DNA from 4 places in the Streptomyces aureoversilis genome. Region 1 is predicted to be linked to each of the others. Evidence: riboswitches for the same ligand, from Rfam matches in the RefSeq annotation. Region 1 holds a riboswitch; each other region holds the start of a gene.
What was found. Region 1 has a riboswitch for cobalamin ahead of metE (5-methyltetrahydropteroyltriglutamate--homocysteine S-methyltransferase). Riboswitches for the same ligand answer to the same signal wherever they lie in the genome.
Positions count from the first base shown of each region.

Region 2: another riboswitch for cobalamin. It lies ahead of ACFPP6_RS16740 (ribonucleoside-diphosphate reductase subunit alpha); the one in region 1 lies ahead of metE (5-methyltetrahydropteroyltriglutamate--homocysteine S-methyltransferase).
Region 3: another riboswitch for cobalamin. It lies ahead of nicT (Nickel transporter NicT); the one in region 1 lies ahead of metE (5-methyltetrahydropteroyltriglutamate--homocysteine S-methyltransferase).
Region 4: another riboswitch for cobalamin. It lies ahead of ACFPP6_RS18270 (cobalamin biosynthesis protein); the one in region 1 lies ahead of metE (5-methyltetrahydropteroyltriglutamate--homocysteine S-methyltransferase).

Region 1 is NZ_JBHSKJ010000001.1:257,889-262,861, forward strand. It holds gene ACFPP6_RS00955 (TetR/AcrR family transcriptional regulator) at 1-348, shown strand, start outside; gene metE (5-methyltetrahydropteroyltriglutamate--homocysteine S-methyltransferase) at 412-2,736, opposite strand; cobalamin riboswitch at 2,914-3,124, opposite strand; gene ACFPP6_RS00965 (hypothetical protein) at 3,205-3,597, opposite strand; gene ACFPP6_RS00970 (hypothetical protein) at 3,811-4,161, shown strand; gene ACFPP6_RS00975 (hypothetical protein) at 4,250-4,534, shown strand; gene ACFPP6_RS00980 (hypothetical protein) at 4,704-4,916, shown strand; gene ACFPP6_RS00985 (hypothetical protein) at 4,962-4,973, opposite strand, start outside.
Region 2 is NZ_JBHSKJ010000008.1:295,496-300,468, forward strand. It holds gene ACFPP6_RS16735 (ribonucleotide-diphosphate reductase subunit beta) at 1-425, opposite strand, end outside; gene ACFPP6_RS16740 (ribonucleoside-diphosphate reductase subunit alpha) at 425-2,812, opposite strand; adenosylcobalamin-variant (AdoCbl-variant) riboswitch at 2,985-3,085, opposite strand; gene mctP (monocarboxylate uptake permease MctP) at 3,314-4,939, opposite strand; gene ACFPP6_RS16750 (DUF3311 domain-containing protein) at 4,936-4,973, opposite strand, start outside.
Region 3 is NZ_JBHSKJ010000003.1:207,988-212,960, forward strand. It holds gene ACFPP6_RS06480 (hypothetical protein) at 62-661, opposite strand; gene ACFPP6_RS06485 (APC family permease) at 673-2,235, opposite strand; cobalamin riboswitch at 2,532-2,749, shown strand; gene nicT (Nickel transporter NicT) at 2,781-3,926, shown strand; gene ACFPP6_RS06495 (MFS transporter) at 4,052-4,973, opposite strand, start outside.
Region 4 is NZ_JBHSKJ010000009.1:268,596-273,568, forward strand. It holds gene ACFPP6_RS18265 (cobyric acid synthase) at 1-1,138, opposite strand, end outside; gene ACFPP6_RS18270 (cobalamin biosynthesis protein) at 1,168-2,133, opposite strand; cobalamin riboswitch at 2,262-2,381, opposite strand; gene ACFPP6_RS18275 (hypothetical protein) at 2,762-2,992, opposite strand; gene ACFPP6_RS18280 (inorganic phosphate transporter) at 3,012-4,256, opposite strand; gene ACFPP6_RS18285 (class II aldolase/adducin family protein) at 4,419-4,973, shown strand, end outside.

The DNA.
Region 1 (4,973 bases):
CCGGCGGACCTGCGGGCGGTGCTGGGAGCCGTCCTGAACGAGTTCCTGCCCCTGGACGAGCAGCGCCGCAGCGCCTTGCGCGTCTTCGTCGCGTACTACGTGCGCAGCCTCACCGACCCGGCACTGGCCGAGGTCTTCCTGCACGCCTCCCAGCCCGTCGAGCAGCTCGTCGCCGGTCTGATCGCGCAGGCGGGGGCGGCGCCCGGCACCGACCCGGGGCGGGAGGCGGACCTGCTGGTTTCGGGCGTGACGGGGCTGGGCATGGACGTGCTCCACGGCCGGCGCACCCTCGCCGACGTCCGGACGACGCTGGACTACCACCTCGACCGGATCCTGCCCGCGCGCTGACCCCGCGGCAGGAGGGGGCGGACGCCGGGTCGTCCGGCGCCGCCCCCTCCCGTCAGGTGACCGTCAGGAGGCCTGGCCGGGGATCTCGGCCCGGACCGTGCGGGCCGCCGCGACCAGGTTCTCCAGGGAGGCCCGGACCTCGGTCCAGCCACGGGTCTTCAGACCGCAGTCGGGGTTGACCCACAGGCGCTCGCCGGGGATCGCCTCCAGGCCCTTGCGCAGCAGCGCCGCCGCCTCGTCCGCCCCCGGGATGCGCGGCGAGTGGATGTCGTAGACGCCCGGGCCGACCTCGCGCGGGTAGCCGGCGACGGCCAGCTCCGCGGCGACCTGCATGTGCGAGCGGGCGGCCTCCAGGCTGATGACGTCGGCGTCGAGGTCGTCGATGGCCTGGAGGACGTCGCCGAACTCCGCGTAGCACATGTGCGTGTGGATCTGGGTGTCCGGCCGGACGCCGCTGGTGGACAGGCGGAACGACTCGGTCGCCCACGCCAGGTACCCGGCGTGGCCGGCCGCGCGCAGGGGCAGCGTCTCGCGCAGGGCGGGCTCGTCCACCTGGATCACCGACGTCCCGGCGGCCTCCAGGTCGTTCACCTCGTCGCGCAGGGCGAGGGCCACCTGGCGGGCGGTCTCGCCGAGCGGCTGGTCGTCGCGGACGAACGACCAGGCGAGCATGGTGACCGGGCCGGTCAGCATGCCCTTGACCGGGCGGCTCGCCACCGACTGGGCGAAGCGGGTCCAGCGCACGGTCATCGGCTCGGGGCGGGAGATGTCGCCGGCGAGGATCGGCGGGCGGACGTAGCGCGTGCCGTACGACTGGACCCAGCCGTGCTGCGTGGCCAGATAGCCCGTCAGCTGCTCGGCGAAGTACTGCACCATGTCGTTGCGCTCGGGCTCGCCGTGCACCAGGACGTCGATGCCGGCCTTCTCCTGGAAGGAGATGACCTCGCGGATCTCGGCCTCGATGCGCCGCTCGTACGCGGCCTCGTCGATCCGCCCGGCGCGCAGGTCGGCGCGGGCGGTGCGCAGCTCCGTCGTCTGCGGGAAGGAGCCGATGGTGGTGGTCGGCAGCAGCGGCAGGCCGAGGTGGGCCCGCTGCGCGGCCGCCCGCTGGGCGTACGGCTGCGAGCGGCGGCCGTCGGCGTCGGTGACGGCCGCGGCGCGGGCGCGCACGGCCGGGTCGCGGGTGATGGCCGAGCCGGCGCGGGAGGCCAGGTCGGCGCGGTTGGCGGCCAGTTCGGCCGCGATGGTGTCGGTGCCCTGCGCCAGGCCGCGGGCCAGGGTGACGACCTCGGCGGTCTTCTGGCGGGCGAAGGCCAGCCAGCGGACGATCTGCGGGTCGATGTCCCGCTCGGCCGCGGCGTCCAGCGGGACGTGCAGCAGGGAGCAGGAGGAGGAGACGTCGACGCGGCCGGCGAGGCCGAGGAGGGTGCCGAGCGTGGACAGGGACTTCTCGAAGTCGTTGATCCACACGTTGCGGCCGTTGACGACGCCGGCCAGGAGGCGCTTGCCGGGCAGTCCGCCGACGGCCGCGAGGTCGTCGAGGTTGGCGGCGGCGGGCCCGGTGAAGTCCAGGGCGAGGCCCTCGACGGGGGCCTTGGCGAGGACGGGCAGGGCCTCGCCGAGCCGGTCGAAGTAGGAGGCGACGAGCAGCTGGGGCCGGTCGGTCAGGCCGCCCAGGTCGCGGTAGGCGCGGCCGGCGGCGTTCAGCTCGGCGGGGGTGCGGTCCTGGACCAGGGCGGGCTCGTCGAGCTGCACCCAGGCGGCCCCGGCGGCCCGCAGGTCGGCGAGCACCTCGGCGTACACCGGCAGCAGCCGGTCGAGGAGGGTGAGCGGTTCGAAGTCGGCGGCGACGCCGGGTGCGGCCTTGGCCAGCAGTAGGTAGGTGACGGGCCCGACGAGGACCGGACGGGGGGTCAGGCCGAGGGCGAGGGCCTCCTTCAGCTCGGCGACCTGCTTGGTGGAGTCCGCGGCGAAGGCCGTGTCGGGGCCGAGCTCGGGGACCAGGTAGTGGTAGTTGGTGTCGAACCACTTGGTCATCTCCAGCGGCGCCACGTCCTGGGTGCCGCGGGCCATGGCGAAGTAGCCGTCGAGGGAGTCGGCTTCGACGGCCGCGCGGTGCCGCGCGGGGATCGCGCCGACCATGACGCTGGTGTCCAGGACGTGGTCGTAGAGCGAGAAGTCGCCCGTGGGCACCTCGTGAACGCCGGCGCCGGCCAGCTGCTGCCAGTTGGTGCGGCGCAGTGCGGCGGCCGTGTCCCGGAGGTCGCCGGCGGTGACGCGGTCCTTCCAGTACCCCTCGATCGCCTTCTTCAGTTCACGGTTGCGGCCCTGACGGGGGTAGCCGTACACGGTGGCCTGGGCTGCCGCGGCTGCGGACTTGCTGGTCACGGAACTCTCCTTCGCGAGCGTGCGTGCGTCCATGACCCCGGGGACGGGCGGAAGGCGCGAAGGAACGACGGAACCGGGCGGTGCTGCCGGAGTGCGGTCGCGTATGCGCCGCCGTCCGTGCCCGCCTGATGTGTGCGCCGACCCGCCCTCGAGGTCACCGGGATCTCCGTGCGCTCGGCAGCGCACGGGCAGTCGGCAGGTCTTCGGACTCGCGGGCACGCCACATGGCACCTACTGGCCGTCGCTTCCCGGATCCGTACGGATCCAGTGCGTATGACGGCGGTCGTTCCCGCTCACCGCTGCGGGGCAGTCCCGGATTCCCACCGGGTTCCCTCTTGCGACGCGCCTGCCTGGCGAGCAGGGCGAACCGGCTGCACCGTCACCATATGGTGCCGGGCGGGCCCACGGACAGACCTGTTCGGATACCGGACTGTGGTGTGGGACACGCGACGCACGAACGGACGTTCCTCAGGAGGCCGTTCGCGTGGCCAGGCGCAGGCGCAGCTCCATCTCGTGCTCGCCGGACACGTGCCCCCGGTGCTCGACGGCGAAGGCCCGTTCGAGCTCCTCCTTGACCTGGCGGACGGGGTCCGCCGCGCCGAAGAGGTCGGCGGTCACCGCGCCCGACAGGGGCGTCCCCTCCGGCTGCACCGCGTCGCCGCCGGTGCGCGTCCGGGTGTCGACGCTCATGCACCAGATCATGGGCCCGGCGCCCGGGGCGCCGGGCCCGGTCTCGCCGCGCGGCGGCCCGGCCTCGGGGAAGACGGCCTCGAGGACGCCGAAGACGGCGCCCGCGTCCTGGTGGCCGCAGTCCGTCAGATGCACGCTGACGTGGTCCGCACTCTCCCGGGCATCCGTCACTGCTCCTCCTTCGCCGTCCTGGCCGTGGCCGGGCTCCGCCGCCGAGCGGGAGGCCCTGCCTCGACCGTACGGCGCGCCCGGGTGCTCTGGCGCGGGCTGTGCGACCATCCGGGCCAGGTACCCGGCCCCCGCACGAAGATGCAGGGTCCGATTCAACGGCCTCACCCGAACGGTGGAATGCGCCGAAAGTAATTGACTGATTACGCTTAGTGCATGAACCTGTGGAGTCCTGAGCCGCTGCCGTGGCGGCCCGCCGTGCGGGCCACGGTCGCCGTGCTGGTCTCCGTCCTCCTGCTGTTCTCCGGCGGGAGCGGCACCGTCTACGCCCTGGGCCCCGGCCCGGAGGAGAGCTCCGTCTCCGTGGAGTTCGCCGCCACCGACGACTGCGTCGCGGACCCCCGTTCGCCCCGCTCCTCGGTCTCGCCCTCCAGGCGCTCCTGCCTCCCGCCCTTCCGGGCGTCCGTCTCGCGGGCCGCCCCGGCCTGCCCGCTGCCGGCCCCGGCCGCCCCCGAGGCCCCCGCGGCTTCCGCCGGCCCCGCGCGCCACGACGTCCTGCGCTGCTGAGAAGGACCGCGCCCGCCCCCGGCCGTCCCGGGCGGACGCACATGCGGAACTCCCTTCACACCGGCAGGCACGAGAGCAGAGAGACGTCATGCCCCTCGATCCCGCGCGTGTCCTGAGTGCGTATCTGCGTGCCCAGGTCTACCGCGCCCACGGTCCAGACCCCAAGCCCGCCTCGACCGACGGTGAGCACCCTCCGGGCACCACGAGCCCTTCGCGCGGTGCGGACCCCGCCGCCCTGGCCGAGGAGAAGCCTCCTGCCGGCCCCGGCGCGAGCATCCCCGTCGCGGAAGCCGAACCGGCCGCCCCCCGCGGCGCGCCACCGACCCGGCCCGGCCTCTTCGCCCGTCTGCTGCTGTACGTGCGGCAGGAATAGCAGGGCCCGCCCGGCGGGCCGCCCGCTCCCGGCACCGGGAGCGGGCGGCCGCGCTTCCGCCTGCCGGCGCCTGCCCGTTCCCCTTTCAGGTGAAGGGGCGGTCCCGGCCCGTCGGTGGCCTCCCGGCGGCGGGAAAGGGATGCCCGTCGACGCTGACGAGGGAGAACCCATGCCGACCGACGATGTCGCGCGATTCCTGGAGGCCCTGAGCCCGGCCCACCGCGAGGAGGTCCGGCACCAGCCGCGCGAGCAGCAGGAGAAGCTGGCGGCCGCCTGGGAGAAGGAGCTGCGGGAGGACACCGACCTCGACACGCTGAGCGAGCTGTCGCCGGCCGCCGCCGAGAGCGAGGCGGCCCGGCGGGTCGTCGAAGGACGTTCCTAGGTACGGGGGGCTCGGGGGCACGGCCCCTGAGCCCCCCGTGGCCCCCTATTCCGTGGC
Region 2 (4,973 bases), on a different contig from region 1:
CGGATGGAGGGGATGTTCTCCACCGCGTCGAACGCCGCGGCGCGGTCGTCCGGGTCGGGCAGGTAGGTGTCCAGCAGCGTCAGATAGAACTGGACGTGCACGGCCTCCTCGAAGAGCTGCCGCGACAGGTACAGCCGCGCCTCGGGGGAGTTGATGTGCTTGTACAGCGTCAGGACCAGGTTGTTGGCCACGATCGAGTCACCGGTCGCGAAGAACGCGACCAGGCGGCCGATCATGTGCTGCTCGCCCGGGGAGAGCTTGGCGAGGTCGGCGACGTCCGAGTGGAGGTCGACCTCCTCGACGGTCCAGGTGTTCTTGATCGCGTCGCGGTAGCGGTCGTAGAAGTCCGGGTACCGCATGGGGCGCAGCGTCAGCTCGAAACCCGGGTCGAGCAGGTTCTTCTGGCGTTCGGGTGCCGTGGTCATTACTGGCATGCCTCGCAGGACTCGGGGTTCTCAAGGGAGCAGGCGATGGCGTCCGCGTCGGGCGCGGCCTGCTGCACGGGGATGGTGGCGGGCGCGGCGGCACCGCCGGACGCCGCGCGGGCGATCCGGGTCGCCGGGCGCGAGCGCAGGTAGTACGTCGTCTTGATGCCCTGCTTCCAGGCGTACGCGTACATCGAGCTGAGCTTGCCGATGGTGGGCGAGGCCATGAAGAGGTTCAGCGACTGGCTCTGGTCCAGGTACGGCGTACGGGAGGCGGCCATGTCGATCAGGGCGCGCTGCGGGATCTCCCAGGCGGTGCGGTACAGGTCGCGCACCTCCTGCGGGATCCAGCGCATCTCCTGGATCGAGCCGTTGGCCTCGGTCATCGCCTCGCGGGTGGTGCGGTCCCACACGCCGAGCTTCTTGAGGTCCTCCACCAGATAGGTGTTGACCTGCAGGAACTCACCGGAGAGCGTCTCGCGCTTGAAGAGGTTGGAGACCTGCGGCTCGATGCACTCGTACACGCCGGCGATGGAGGCGATGGTGGCCGTCGGGGCGATGGCGAGCAGCAGCGAGTTGCGCATGCCGACCTCGCCGATGCGGGCGCGCAGCGCCTCCCAGCGGTCCTCCCAGGCGGCGACGGCGTTGGGGTAGTGGTCCGGGTGCAGCACGCCGCGGGCGGTGCGGGTCGCGGACCAGGCCGGGTGCGGGCCGTGCCGCTCGGCGAGGTCGGCGGAGGCCTCGTACGCCGCGAGCATGATGCGCTCGGAGATGCGGGTGGACAGCTCCTTCGCCTCGGGCGAGTCGAAGGGCATGCGCAGGCGGAAGAAGACGTCCTGCAGGCCCATCAGGCCCAGGCCCACCGGGCGCCAGCGGCTGTTGGAGCTGCCGGCCTGCTCGGTCGGGTAGAAGTTGATGTCCACGACGCGGTCGAGGAACGTGACGGCCGTGCGGACCGTGCGGTCGAGCTTCTCCCAGTCCATCTCGCCGTCGGCACCGAGGTGCTGCGCGAGGTTGACGGAGCCCAGGTTGCAGACCGCGGTCTCGCCGTCGTCCGTGACCTCGAGGATCTCGGTGCAGAGGTTCGAGGAGTGGACGACCGCGCCCTTCTCGGCCGTCTGGTTGGCGGTGCGGTTGGCGGCGTCCTTGAACGTCATCCAGCCGTTGCCGGTCTGCGCGAGGGTGCGCATCATGCGGGCGTAGAGCACGCGGGCCGGGATCTGCTTGACGGCCTTGCCCTCGGCCTCGTACTTGCGGTACGCGGCGTCGAACTCGTCGCCGTAGAGGTCGACCAGGTCGGGCGTGTCGGCCGGGGAGAACAGCGACCACTCGGCGTCGGCCTCGACGCGGCGCATGAACTCGTCCGGGATCCAGTGCGCGATGTTGAGGTTGTGGGTGCGGCGGGCCTCCTCACCGGTGTTGTCGCGGAGCTCCAGGAACTCCTCGATGTCGGCGTGCCAGGTCTCGAGGTAGACGCAGGCCGCGCCCTTGCGGCGGCCGCCCTGGTTGACGGCGGCGACGGAGGCGTCGAGGGTGCGCAGGAACGGCACGATGCCGTTGGAGTGGCCGTTGGTGCCGCGGATCAGCGAGCCGCGCGAGCGGATGCGGCTGTACGACAGGCCGATGCCGCCGGCGTGCTTCGACAGGCGCGCCACCTGGTGGTAGCGGTCGTAGATCGAGTCCAGCTCGTCCAGCGGGGAGTCCAGCAGGTAGCAGGACGACATCTGCGGGTGGCGGGTGCCGGAGTTGAAGAGCGTGGGGGAGGACGGCAGGTACGACAGGGTGCTCGTCAGGCCGTACAGCTCGGCGACGTCGGCGACGGCGCGCTCGGAGTGGTCCTCGGCCAGGCCGCAGGCCACGCGCAGCAGGAAGTGCTGCGGGGTCTCGATCACGTTGCGGGTGATCGGGTGGCGCAGCAGGTAGCGGCTGTGCAGGGTGCGCAGGCCGAAGTAGCCGAAGCGGTCGTCGGCGCCGCCGAGGAGGGCCTCGTCGACCAGCTCGTCCAGGCGCGCGGCGTGGGTGGCCACGAAGGCGGCGGTGTCGTCCGCGATCAGGCCCTCGCGGTGGCCGACGGCGACCGAGGCGGAGAAGGACGTGGCGCCCTGGCCGGCGGCCTCGTCGGCGATCGCGCGGGTGAGCAGCCGCGCGGCGAGCTTGGAGTACTCGGGCTCCTCGGCGATCAGCCCGGCGGCGGCCTCGGTGGCGAGGGAGCGCAGCTCGGCCTCGTCCGAGTTCGCGCTCCGGCCCCGCAGTGCGGCGGCGGCGACCTTGCCGGGGTCGGTGGCAGGAAGGTCGGCGGTGAGGTCGGTCAGGGTGCGCAGCAGCGCGGTCCCGGGGCCGCCGGTCGCTTCTTCCGCTGAGACCGGATCGGCGGGCGCGATGGTCACTGAGGCTCTCCCTCGCTCGGCTGGGTGGGCCGGCGGGAGAGCACGACGGTCGCGTACGGGCGCGCCTGACGGACCAGGGCATGCCTCGTAGGCGTCCGTCGGCCCAACCCGCGAGGCCCGGACGAATTCAACGCCCATAGCCGAGCCCAGGGCAGGCTCGGTGGAGGGCGTGCTGCCGGCAGGTACTCGGACTCCTGCATGCGCGGCTTAACGGCATACATGCACCGTTGCGGGACAGTTCCGGATTTTCACCGGATTCCCCTGCGACGACAGCGAGGACGAGCATACATCTAGTGCCGCCCCTCGTACGCGCCCCCACATGTTGTGTCGCGCGGTAAGCGCATGGGTCGGAATGTGTTATCAGGCCCCGGTGTTGAGGGTGGGTTCGCAGGTCGGAGGGGGGTCCGGGAGCGGGGCGCGGCGAAGGGCCGCCACGCCCCCTCCAGGGGGGCGTGGCGGCCCGGTCGGCTCCGCGGGGCGAGGGCCCCGCCGAGGGTCGCTCTAATGCCCTCCAGGGGCCCCTGCGGTGGCCGGCGGGAGCTCGGTCCGGACCCCGGGGTCGCCCGCGTCCGCCGTGTAGTCCGCAGCCGAGGTCTCGTCCGTGCCGTCCGGCACGCGGAGCGCCTTCAGGGTGAACGTCAGGACGATGACGACGATCACATTGAGCGCGAAGGCGGTGAGCCCGATATAGCCCTTTTCTCCGATAAGGGGGATGAGGTTGGTATTCCCGAAATGATCCTGCGTCGCGCTCGGCGTGTCGTACGCCTTCCAGGTGCCGTACCCCATCCCCGCGGCCCAGCCGGCCAGCAGGGCCCAGCGGTGGAACCAGCGGGTGAAGAGCCCGCCCACGAGCGCGGGGACCGTCTGCAGGATCCAGATGCCACCGAGCAGCTGGAAGTTGATGGCGACGGTCTTGTCCATGGTGAGGACGAAGACGAGCGCGCCGACCTTCACCAGCAGCGAGGCGAGCTTGGAGACCTTCGCCTCGTGCCCGGGCGAGGCGTCCGGCCGGATGAAGTCCTTGTAGATGTTGCGGGTGAAAAGGTTCGCCGCGGCGATCGACATGATCGCGGCCGGGACCAGGGCGCCGATGCCGATGGCGGCGAAGGCCACGCCCGTGAACCAGTCCGGGAACATGTCCTCGAACAGCTGGGGGATCGCGAGCTGCCCGTTCTTCACCTTGATCCCCGCGGCGATGGCCATGAAGCCGAGCATCGCGAGCAGGCCCAGCATCAGGGAGTACAGCGGCAGGATCGTCGTGTTGCGGCGGATGACGTTGCGGCCTTTGCTGGAGAGAACCGCGGTCACCGAGTGGGGGTAGAGGAAGAGCGCCATCGCCGAGCCGAGCGCGAGCGTCGCGTACGCCCACTGCGCGTCCGGACCGCTCACCAGGGCGCCGCGCGGTTTGCCGGTCTCCGGGTTCTTGACCGCGAACGCTTCGCCCGCCTTCGCGAAGATGTCGTCGAAACCGCCCAGCTTGATGGGGATGTAGATGATCGCCACGATGATCACGATGTAGATCAGCGTGTCCTTGACGAAGGCGATCAGCGCGGGCGCCCGCAGCCCGGAGGAGTAGGTGTAGGCCGCGAGCACGCCGAAGGCGATGAGCAGCGGCAGGTCCTTCATGAACCAGTTCGACCCGCCGCCCACGCCCAGCACGTCCAGGACCGCCTGTATGCCGACGAGCTGCAGCGCGATGTACGGCATCGTCGCGAGGATGCCGGTGAGCGCGAGGGCGAGCGAGAGGCCCTTCGAGCCGAAGCGGCCGCGGACGAAGTCCGACGACGTCACGTAGCCGTGCTTGTGGGAGACCGACCACAGGCGGGGCAGGAAGGTGAAGACCAGGGGGTAGCAGAGGATCGTGTACGGCACCGCGAAGAAGCCGGCCGCACCGCCCGCGTAGATCGCCGCCGGGACGGCCACGAAGGTGTACGCGGTGTAGAGGTCGCCGCCGAGCAGGAACCAGGTGACCCAGGTGCCGAAGGACCGCCCGCCCAGCCCCCACTCGTCGAGGTTGTCCGCGTTCTCGGCCCGCCGCCACTTCGAGGCCATGAAGCCCATGACCGTCACGGCCAGGAAGAAGAAGATGAAGACGGCGAGCGCCACGCCGTTCACGCCGTCCTTCATCGCCGCTCACCCGCCTTGCGGGCCCGCTCCTGAC
Region 3 (4,973 bases), on a different contig from region 1:
CGCGGCAACCACAGCAGCCGCAGCGGCCGGACCGGCTCGCGGCGGATCGGGCCGCGGTGGATCAGACCGTGGTGGCAGGGAACTTCAGCAGGGCGACCGCCGCGAGCATCTGTATGCTCACCGCCGCCACGGCCTTGTGCGTGGGCAGGTGGTGCTGGCCGCGGATCAGCAGGGTGGCGAAGGCGTAGCCGAAGGCCGAGGTGATCCAGGCGGCCGCCCGTACGGGGAAGGAGTCCCCGGGCAGGCACGCGTCCAGGGCCAGGCGCGGCAGGTCCGTCGCCCAGAACACCACCACGAACAGCGTGACCGTGGGGCCGAACTTTCCGTTGCCGCCGAGCCGGCGGGCGATGGCCTGGGTGGCGATGCCCAGCAGCAGGCTGGCCAGCACGAGCACGACGTCGGCTATCGCCATGGCCTCCAGGGCCAGGGCCGGGCCCACCCGCCAGCCCTCCCAGAACGAGTCCTTGCCCAGCGTCCCCAGCGCTCCGCAGAGCAGGCACAGGAACGCCGCCGCCCCCCACACGCTCCGGTCCCGCGCCTCGTCCAGGATCTCGACCGGGCGGTACCACAGCCCGAAGAAGAGGCGGTGCCAGTACAGCCTGCGGCGGGCGGCGGAGGCGTGCGGGGCGGGAGGTGAGTGAGGGGAGGCAGAAACAGGCATGGATGCAAGTATCACCGCTCGGCGGGCACCCCGGTGTCCGGGTCGGCGTCCGGCGCCCCGCCCGACCTGGTGTCAGGGACCGCACCCGCGGCGAGGCCGGGGGCGGTTCCGGCGGCCGTCCCGGGGGCGGTGTCCGGGCCGGCGCCGTGCAGGTACTCCTCGCTGATCTCCCGCGGCCCGAACGGCCACACCTTCTCGTAGCGCGACCAGAGCAGGAAGGCCACGCAACCGGCCCCGACCCAGGCCAGGGACCATTCGATGGGGTGCCGCCCGGGTGAATTCCGGTTCGCGTAGCCGTAGATGACGAGCCACCCCACCAGCGCCACCAGGCTCGGCAGCGGGTAGAGCCACATCCGGTACGGGCGCGGCAGGTCCGGCTGGCGGCGGCGCAGCACGGTCACGGCCAGGACCTGGGCGAGGGCCTGCACGATCACCATCACGGAGGTGAGCAGCTGGATCAGCGTGGCCAGGTTCGTATGACGGCCGATCAGGAACCCTGCGCCCGTGATGACTCCCATGGCGGCCAGGCCCAGCGCCGGGAAGCGGTGTCTGGGGTGCAGTCGCCCGAAGGGGCGGAAGAAGACCTTCTCCCGGGCGGCGTCGTAGGGCACCCGGGAGCCGCCGAGCAGCCCGGCGAGGACCGAGGCGACGGCCGTGACGAGGATGAGCACGGTGACGAGCCGGGCGGGCCCCTTGCCCCAGGCCTCCTCCAGGACCGCCGAGGCGACGGACGAGGACGCCGTCGAGGCGGGGTCGAGCATCTGCTTCCAGTCGATGACGCCGAGCGTGCCGATCTGCAGGAGCAGGTAGATGGCCATGATGCCGAGGATGGAGAAGACGATGGCGCGCGGCAGGGTGCGCCCGGGGTTCTTGATCTCGGCGCCCATGTAGGCGGCCGTGTTGTAGCCGAGGTAGTCGTAGATGCCGATGGTCAGGCCCGCCGCGAAGCCGATCCAGAAGTGGTTGGTCGTCAGCTCGAAGGCGTCCGCGGGGTAGGTGAAGGCCCGGTCGGGGCTGAAGTGGGTGAAGGCGGCGAGGATGACCAGCACGACGGAGGCGATCATCACGCACCACAGCACGACCGTGATCCGCGCGATGTTCTCGACGCGCCGCCACAGCACCAGCACGATCAGCGCGATGACGGCCAGCCCGGTCAGGTCGCCCTGCGTCTGGCCCATGTCCGGCCACAGATAGCCCAGGTACTGCACGAAGCCGATGACCCCGGTGGACATGCCCAGCGGGATGAAGAGCATCGCCGTCCACACGAACAGGAACGGCATCAGCTTCCCGGTGCGGTACTGGAAGGCCTGGCGCAGGTAGACGTAGCTGCCGCCCGCGCCGGGCAGCGAGGCGCCGAGCTCGGCCCAGATCAGCCCGTCGGCCAGGGCCAGCACCGCGCCCGCGACGAAGCCGATGACGGCCTGCGGGCCGCCGAAGGCCGCGACCATGAGGGGGATGGTGACGAAGGGGCCGATGCCGCACATCTGGCTCATGTTGATGGCGGTGGCCTGGAACAGTCCGATGCGGCGCACGAAGCCGACCCGCTCGTCCGGCGATGGTTCCGTCTCTGCCATGGCGGTCGGCCCTTTCTCGCGCCGGACGGGGTCCGGCTGACCTGATTATCCGTCCAATGCACTGGTAGCACCGGCGTGTCGCAACCGTCCACCGTTCCGACACGCCGGTGCCGCCGACCGGCTGACCGGGCGGCTTCCATCCGTGACGGCAGTGATGGAAGGGGTGGGCGGGGCGGGAGATGCCGGCGCAGAGGCTGGGCCGTCCGGGGGAAGGGCTCGGCCCGCAGCCCCGTCCGCCTACGGCCTGCCGCCGTCGATTGCGAGAGATGTGCAACTGCAGAACTTGTGCACAACCGCTAGGGTGGCCCGGCCGTGGTGTTCGGGAAGACCGGTGACGGGCCCTCGTGGTCCCAGTCCGGAGCGGCCCTCGCCACTGTGATCGGGGAGTGACCGTCCCGTTCCGCGCGCTCCCCACGGCGCGCGGAGCCACTGGCCGCAGCCGGCTGCCGGGAAGGCGGGGACGGGCGCGAACGGACCCGTAAGCCAGGAGACCGGCCACGGCATCTCGCAAATGGTCCACGAGGTGCTGGAGCGTTCAACCCAAGATGTCCCTTACTGCTGATTCATCCGGTTCACCCGGCTCCACCGGTACCGGTCCCGGTGCAGGCCCCGCGCCCGCCTTCCGCTGGCGCCGCGAGGACACCGTGCGGACCGCCGGTCTGCTGGCCGTCATAGCCGCCCTGCACGTCGTCGCGTTCGGCGTGCTCTACCTGCTCGTCGTCCCCAACCACTACACCGTCGGCTCGAAGGTCTACGGGGTCGGGCTCGGCATCACCGCCTACACCCTCGGCATGCGGCACGCCTTCGACGCCGACCACATCGCCGCCATCGACAACACCACCCGCAAGCTCATGGCGGACGGCAAGCGCCCGGTCTCCGTCGGCTTCTGGTTCGCGCTCGGCCACTCCAGCGTCGTCGTCGCGATGGCCGCCCTGGTGGCCGGCGGCACCCAGCTCGCGGGGCGGCTGATGGACGAGGAGTCCACGGCCCACCAGACCCTGGGCGTCGTCGGCACGACGGTCTCCGGAGGCTTCCTCTACCTCATCGCCGCGCTCAACCTCGTCGCCCTCGCCGGCATCCTGCGCATCTTCCGCGCCATGCGCGAGGGCCGCTACGACGAGGCCGAGCTGGAGCAGCACCTGGACTCGCGCGGCTTCATGAACCGCATCCTCGGCCGCTTCACCCGCTCCATCACCCGGCCGGGGCAGATGTACCCGCTGGGCTTCCTCTTCGGGCTCGGCTTCGACACCGCCACCGAGGTCACGCTGATGGTGATGGCGGGCAGCGGGGCCGCCGCGGGCCTGCCCTGGTACGCGATCGTGTGCCTGCCGCTGCTGTTCGCCGCGGGCATGAGCCTGTTCGACACGCTCGACGGCACGTTCATGAACTTCGCCTACCAGTGGGCGTTCTCCAACCCGGTCCGCAAGGTCTACTACAACCTCACGATCACCGGCCTGTCCATCGCCGTGGCCTTCCTCATCGGCACCATCGAACTGGTCGGCGTCCTGCACGAGAAGCTGGGGCTGGACGACGCGGTGAGCGGCTGGATCGCCGGCCTGAACCTCGACAACGTGGGCTTCGTCATCGTCGGCCTGTTCGTGGTGGTGTGGGCGGCGGCCCTCGGCTACTGGCGCTTCGGCAAGGTCGAACAGCGCTGGGCGGCCCGCACGCAGGCCGCGGCCGAGAGCTGACGCCGGCCGGTCCGGTACCGACCGGCCCGGTCCCGCCCGGCCCGGTCGCCGCAGGGCCGGGGCCGGGCCTGATCGCGGGGCCGGGCTTGATCGCGGGCCGGATCCGGTCGCGGCACCGGCCCTGCTCAGACGGCGCGGGCGGGCGCCTCTTCGGCCTCCTCCCGCGCCACCGGGACGAGGTGCGCCTGCCCGGCGAGGATCACCAGGACGCCCACGGCGAGCCCGGCGGCCCCGCACGACGCGGCCCACGTGGGCCCGGCCGTCTCCAGCACCGTGCCGACGACGGCCGAGCCCAGCGCCACGCCCGCCGTCATCAGGGTCACCAGCCAGGCGAACGCCTCGGTGACGGTGCCCGCCGGGGCGAGCTCGCCCACCAGCACGAACACGACGGTGAGCACGGGCGCGAGGAACAGCCCGGTGAGGATCATCAGGCCGGCCATGAACGGCGGCGCGGGCAGCAGGCACAGCAGCCCGTACCCGGCCGTGAGCCCCAGCATCAGCAGCAGCGTCCGGCGCGGCGGCGCCACCCGCCAGTGCCGCACGGCCCCGTAGGCCAGCCCGCCGATCAGCGCGCCGAGGGCGTTGAGCGCGAGGAGCGTGGGGGCACCGCCGGGCAGCCGGTGGTCCTCCGCGTAGTGGACGACGAGGACGTTGAGCGTGCCGATGGCCACGCCCGCGCCCGTGAGGCCCGTGAGCAGCACTACCAGGCCGCGGCTGCGCAGCGGGCCGAGCCAGTCGCCGGAGCGGGCGGGCGCCTTCCAGACCCGGGCGGGCGGGGCTGTGGCGACGACGAGCACTCCGGCGATGCCCAGGAGCGCACCTGCCCACAGCGCCGCCTCGGGCGAGGCGACGGCCACCCCGCCGGCCACCACCAGGGGCCCGCCGACGAAGACCAGCTCCTGCGAGGCGGAGTCCAGGGCGTAGGCCGCCTCCAGCTTCCCGGGCGCGACGATGTCCGGCCACAGGGCCCGCAGGCACGGCTCCAGCGGCGGCGTTGCCGCTCCGGCGAGCGCGACTCCGGCGAGGACGGCCGTGCGGCTGCCGGGC
Region 4 (4,973 bases), on a different contig from region 1:
GGGTCTTCTCCGCCGCGAACCGCACCCGTACGGGCAGCAGGCCCAGGCCCTCCACGACGCCGGCCCGGGACTCCACCTCGTCCTCGATGCGCTCGCCCAGAACCTGGAAGCCGCCGCAGATGCCCAGGACGGGGCGGCCCTCGGCGGCGCGCCGGGCCAGCGCGTCCGCGAGCCCGCGCTCCCGCAGCCACTTCAGGGCCCGCACGGTGCCGCGGGTGCCCGGCACCACGACCAGGTCCGCGTCGGCGAGCTCCTCGGGGCGGTCCACGAAGCGGACGACCACGCCCGGCTCGGCCGCCAGCGCGTCCACGTCCGTGAAGTTGGACATCAGCGGCACCGCGCACACCGCGACCCGCAGCACGTCCGCCCCGTGCGGCGGGGCCACCACCGACTCGCGCACGGCGCCGCGCAGCGAGACGCGCAGGCCGTCCTCCTCGTCGATGCCGAGGCCGTGCGCGAACGGCAGGACGCCGAACGTGCGCCGGCCCGTCAGCTCGTACAGCATGTCCAGGCCGGGCTCCAGCAGCGTCACGTCGCCCCGGAACTTGTTGACGACGTAACCCGCTATCAGCTCCTGGTCCTCGGGCGAGAGCAGGGCCGTCGTGCCGAAGAACGACGCGAAGACGCCGCCGCGGTCGATGTCGCCGACCACGACCACGGGCAGCCGGGCCGCCCGGGCGATGCCCATGTTGACGATGTCGCTGCGCCGCAGGTTGATCTCGGCCGGGCTGCCGGCGCCCTCGCAGATCACCGCGTCGTGCGTGCGCCGCAGCTCCTCCAGGCACTCGGTCACCGTGCCGAACAGATGCTCCTGGCGGCCCGCGTGATAGCCGCGCGCACTGAGCTCGCCCACCGGCTTGCCCATCAGCACGACCTGGCTGCTGCGGTCGCCGCCCGGCTTGAGCAGCACGGGGTTCATGAGGGCGCTCGGCTCCACGCGGGCCGCGGCCGCCTGCATGGCCTGGGCCCGGCCTATCTCCGCGCCCTCGCGCGTCACGAACGAGTTGAGCGACATGTTCTGCGCCTTGAACGGCGCGACCTTGACGCCCTTGCGGGACAGCCAGCGGCAGATGCCGGCCGTCACCACGCTCTTGCCCGCGTCCGAGGTGGTGCCGGCCACCAGCAGGCCCCCGCCCAGCGGGCCCGCGGACCCGCTCCTGTCAGCCGTCACCGGCTCCTCCTCCGTGCGTACCGTGCGAAGCTTCCGACAGAGAGCCTGCCCACCACGGCCGTTCCCAGGGCCAGCAGGGAGACCCGGCGCGAGAGGCGTACCGCGCGCTCGATGTCGTCCGTCGCCACCGGGCGGTTCTCCGCCCCCAGCACGGGCCGGTGCTCGACGCGGCCCGCGTACGCGAGGGTGCCGCCGAGCCGCACGCCGAGGGCGCCGGCGAACGCGGCCTCCACGGGACCCGCGTTGGGGCTGGGGTGGCGGGACGCGTCCCGCCGGGCCACCCGCCAGGCGCCGCGCGGATCCGGGCCCGCGAGGACGGCGAGGGCCGCGGTGAGGCGGGCGCCGGGCCAGCCGGCGACGTCGTCGAGCCGGGCCGAGGCCCAGCCGAAGCGGCGGTAGCGGGGGGACTTGTGGCCCACCATCGCGTCCAGCGTGTTCACGGCCCGGAAGGCCACCAGACCCGGCACGCCCCCGAGGGCGCCCCACACCAGCGCGCCGACGACGGCGTCGGAGGTGTTCTCGGCCACGGACTCCACGACGGCGCGCGCGATCTGCTGCCCGTCCAGGGCCTGCGGGTCGCGCCCGCACAGGTGCGGCAGGCGCTCGCGGGCGACGTCCACGTCGCCGGCGGCGAGCGCGCCGCCGATCGCGCGGGCCTCGCGGCCCAGGGAGGTGCCCCCGAGCACGGCCCAGGTGGCGGCGGCGGTCAGGGCGATGCCGGCGGGGCGGGAAGCGCGCGCGGCGCGCGCCAGCAGCGCGGCACCGGCGGCCGGGCCGCCCGCGCACAGCAGGGCCTGCGCGGCGCCGTGGCCGCGGTGGTCGCGCCACAGGCGCTGCTCGACGGCCTGGGCGGCGCGGCCGAACGCGGCCACGGGGTGGCCGCGGCGGGGGTCGCCCAGGACGCGGTCACCGAGGAAGCCGAGGGCGGCGCCGCACGCGAAACCGATCGGATCGGCACGCATCGGCTCAGACCGCCGTCACGCCTCGGCGGGGGGAGGGAAGCGTACGGGGCGTTCGGTGGCGGGCGCCGGGCATGACGATGTGTCCTCACTCAGGGTCCGCGCCCTGGCTCGACGTGACCGGCGACCAGAGTCTCCTGGCTCCCGGATCCGCGCCGCCCCGGCCTTCCGGCTCGCCGCCGTGGCATCGCGTGGGGGAGACGCTCCCCGGTGACAGTGGCGGGACCGCGCCGGATTCACACCGGCTTCCTCTGCTGTCGCCGTTTGGCTCCGGAAGTCCACCATGTGCCGCGGGCGCCGTCAACTCACCTCTGACCTGGCCCGACCCGCCGTCCCCGGCTGCGCCGGGCAGCCCGGGGAGCGCGGCACCGCCGGACTCCGCCGTGCCGGTCGCTCGCCGTGGCGGCGGATCTTTGCGCGCGGCGGGTGTGAGGGCTCCCGGCCTTCGCCGCCCGGGCCGCGCGGAATCTTCTGCCGCCGCCGTGGCGCGCGCCTGTGACGCACCTCTCCGCACCTCTCCGGCGGTGCCGTGCTGCCCGCAGCACCCGGAGGCTTCCTGCGACCCCCGGAGGGAAACGCAGCGGCCGGGACCCCCGTGGGGGTCCCGGCCGTCGAAGCGGGTCGTGAGCGGTTACACCACGATCAAGTAGATGCCGTAGCCCACGGCCGCCGCGCACAGCGCGAAGCACGCGTACGCACCGGAGTGCCGCACGAGCGCCCCCGCGCCCGCCGCCGAGTCCGCCGAGCTCCCCGCGCGGGGCGACGTGCCGACGATGCCGAGGGTGAAGATGCCCACCAGGCCGACCGTCACCACGAGGCTGACGCCGAAGACCTGGCCGAGGGCTGCCCAGTCGATCTGCATGCTGTTTCTTCCTTAAGCCTTAGCTCGCCGTGGCGGCGGCAGGAGCCCGCCCGGCCTCGGGGGAGGGGGAGACCGCGGCGGCCAGGGGGCCGGCCGGCGGCGGGGCGACGGCCTGCAGGGCCGCGGTGACGACACCGGCCGGCTCGGCGTCGGTGCCGGCCTCGCTCGGGTCCAGGTCCTCGTGGGTGACGGGCTTGCGGCGCGAGGCCAGCCAGATCGCGCCGGAGACGGCCAGGCCGAGGACGGCGACGGCCGCGACGCCCCAGTCGCCCTGGTCGGCGAGGAGGGCGGCGCCACCGGCGACCAGGCCCGCGGCGGGCAGGGTCAGGCCCCAGGCCATGATCATGCGGCTTGCGGTCGACCAGCGCACGACGCCGCCCTTGCGGCCGAGGCCGGCGCCCATGATCGAGCCGGAGCAGACCTGGGTGGTGGAGAGGGCGAAGCCGATGTGCGAGGAGGCGAGGATCACGGTCGCGGCGCCGGTCTGCGCGGCGAAGCCCTGCGCGGGCTTGATGTCGGTGAGGCCCTTGCCGAGGGTCTGGATGATGCGCCAGCCGCCCAGGTACGTGCCGAGCGCGATGGCCAGGCCCGCGGAGACGATGACCCACATGGGCGGGTCGGCGTGCGGGGCGACGACGCCGCCGGCGACGAGGGCGAGGGTGATCACGCCCATGGTCTTCTGGGCGTCGTTGGTGCCGTGGGCGAGGGAGACCAGGGCGGCCGAGGCGATCTGGCCGGCGCGGTAGCCCTTGGCGGTCTCGCGCTCGTCGCGGCCCTTGGTGAGCCGGTAGGTGAGGCGGGTCGCGCACCAGGCGGCGATGCCGGCCACGAGCGGCGCGGCGACGGCCGGGATCAGGACCTTCATGACGACCTTGTCGGTGTTGACCGCGTCGAAGCCGACGGCGACGACCGTCGCACCGATCAGACCGCCGAAGAGGGCGTGCGAGGAGCTGGAGGGGAGCCCGGCGAGCCAGGTCAGCAGGTTCCAGACGATGGCGCCGACCAGACCGGCGAAGATCACTTCGGGTCTGATGCCGGCGGTCTCATCGATGATTCCCCCGGAGATGGTCTTGGCCACCTCGACGGACAGGAACGCCCCGACGAGGTTCAGGACCGCCGACATCGCCACCGCGGTCTTGGGCTTGAGGGCGCCGGTGGAGATGGTGGTGGCCATGGCGTTGGCCGTGTCGTGGAAGCCGTTCGTAAAGTCGAACACCAAGGCCGTGACGATCACGATCCCGATGAGAAGCGTGATGTGTTCCATTCACCCAGGCAATCAGCTCGATGGTCAGTACAGCGTGGACCGTAAAGACCCTTGGTGAACGGAAGGTGAACTGGGTCGGACTGATCAATGACGCGAACCGGAGGCGGAGCACGGATGACAGGGCGGACGCAAGGACGGACGCAGGGTGGGACGGAGGGACGGATGAGAGAGAGCGAACAGATCCGCCGGGCATGGGACGGCGTCGTGGCCACGGCCCGGCGCACCACGGCCGACGGCCTCGTGGTGGGCACCTCGGGCAACGTCTCCGCACGGGTCGGGGACGCCGTCGTCGTCACCCCGAGCGGCATCCCGTACGACCGGCTGACCCCGCGCGACCTGGTCGCCGTCGACCTGGAGGGCCGCCCGCTCCTGGGCGACCTGGCCCCCACCAGCGAGCTTCCCCTGCACCTCGCCGTCTACCGCGCCACCGGCGCCGCCGCGATCGTGCACACCCACGCCGTGCACGCCACGGCCGTCTCCACCCTCGTCGACGAGCTGCCGCTGATCCACTACATGGCCGGCGCGCTCGGCGGGCCGGTCCGCGTCGCCCCCTACGCCCTCTACGGCAGCGACGAGCTGGCCGCGCACGCCCTGGAGGCCCTGGCCGGCCGCACCGGCTGCCTCCTGCGCAACCACGGGACCCTCACCTACGGCGCGAGCCTCGACCAGGCGTACGACCGCACCGCCCAGCTGGAGTGGATGTGCCGGGTCTGGCTC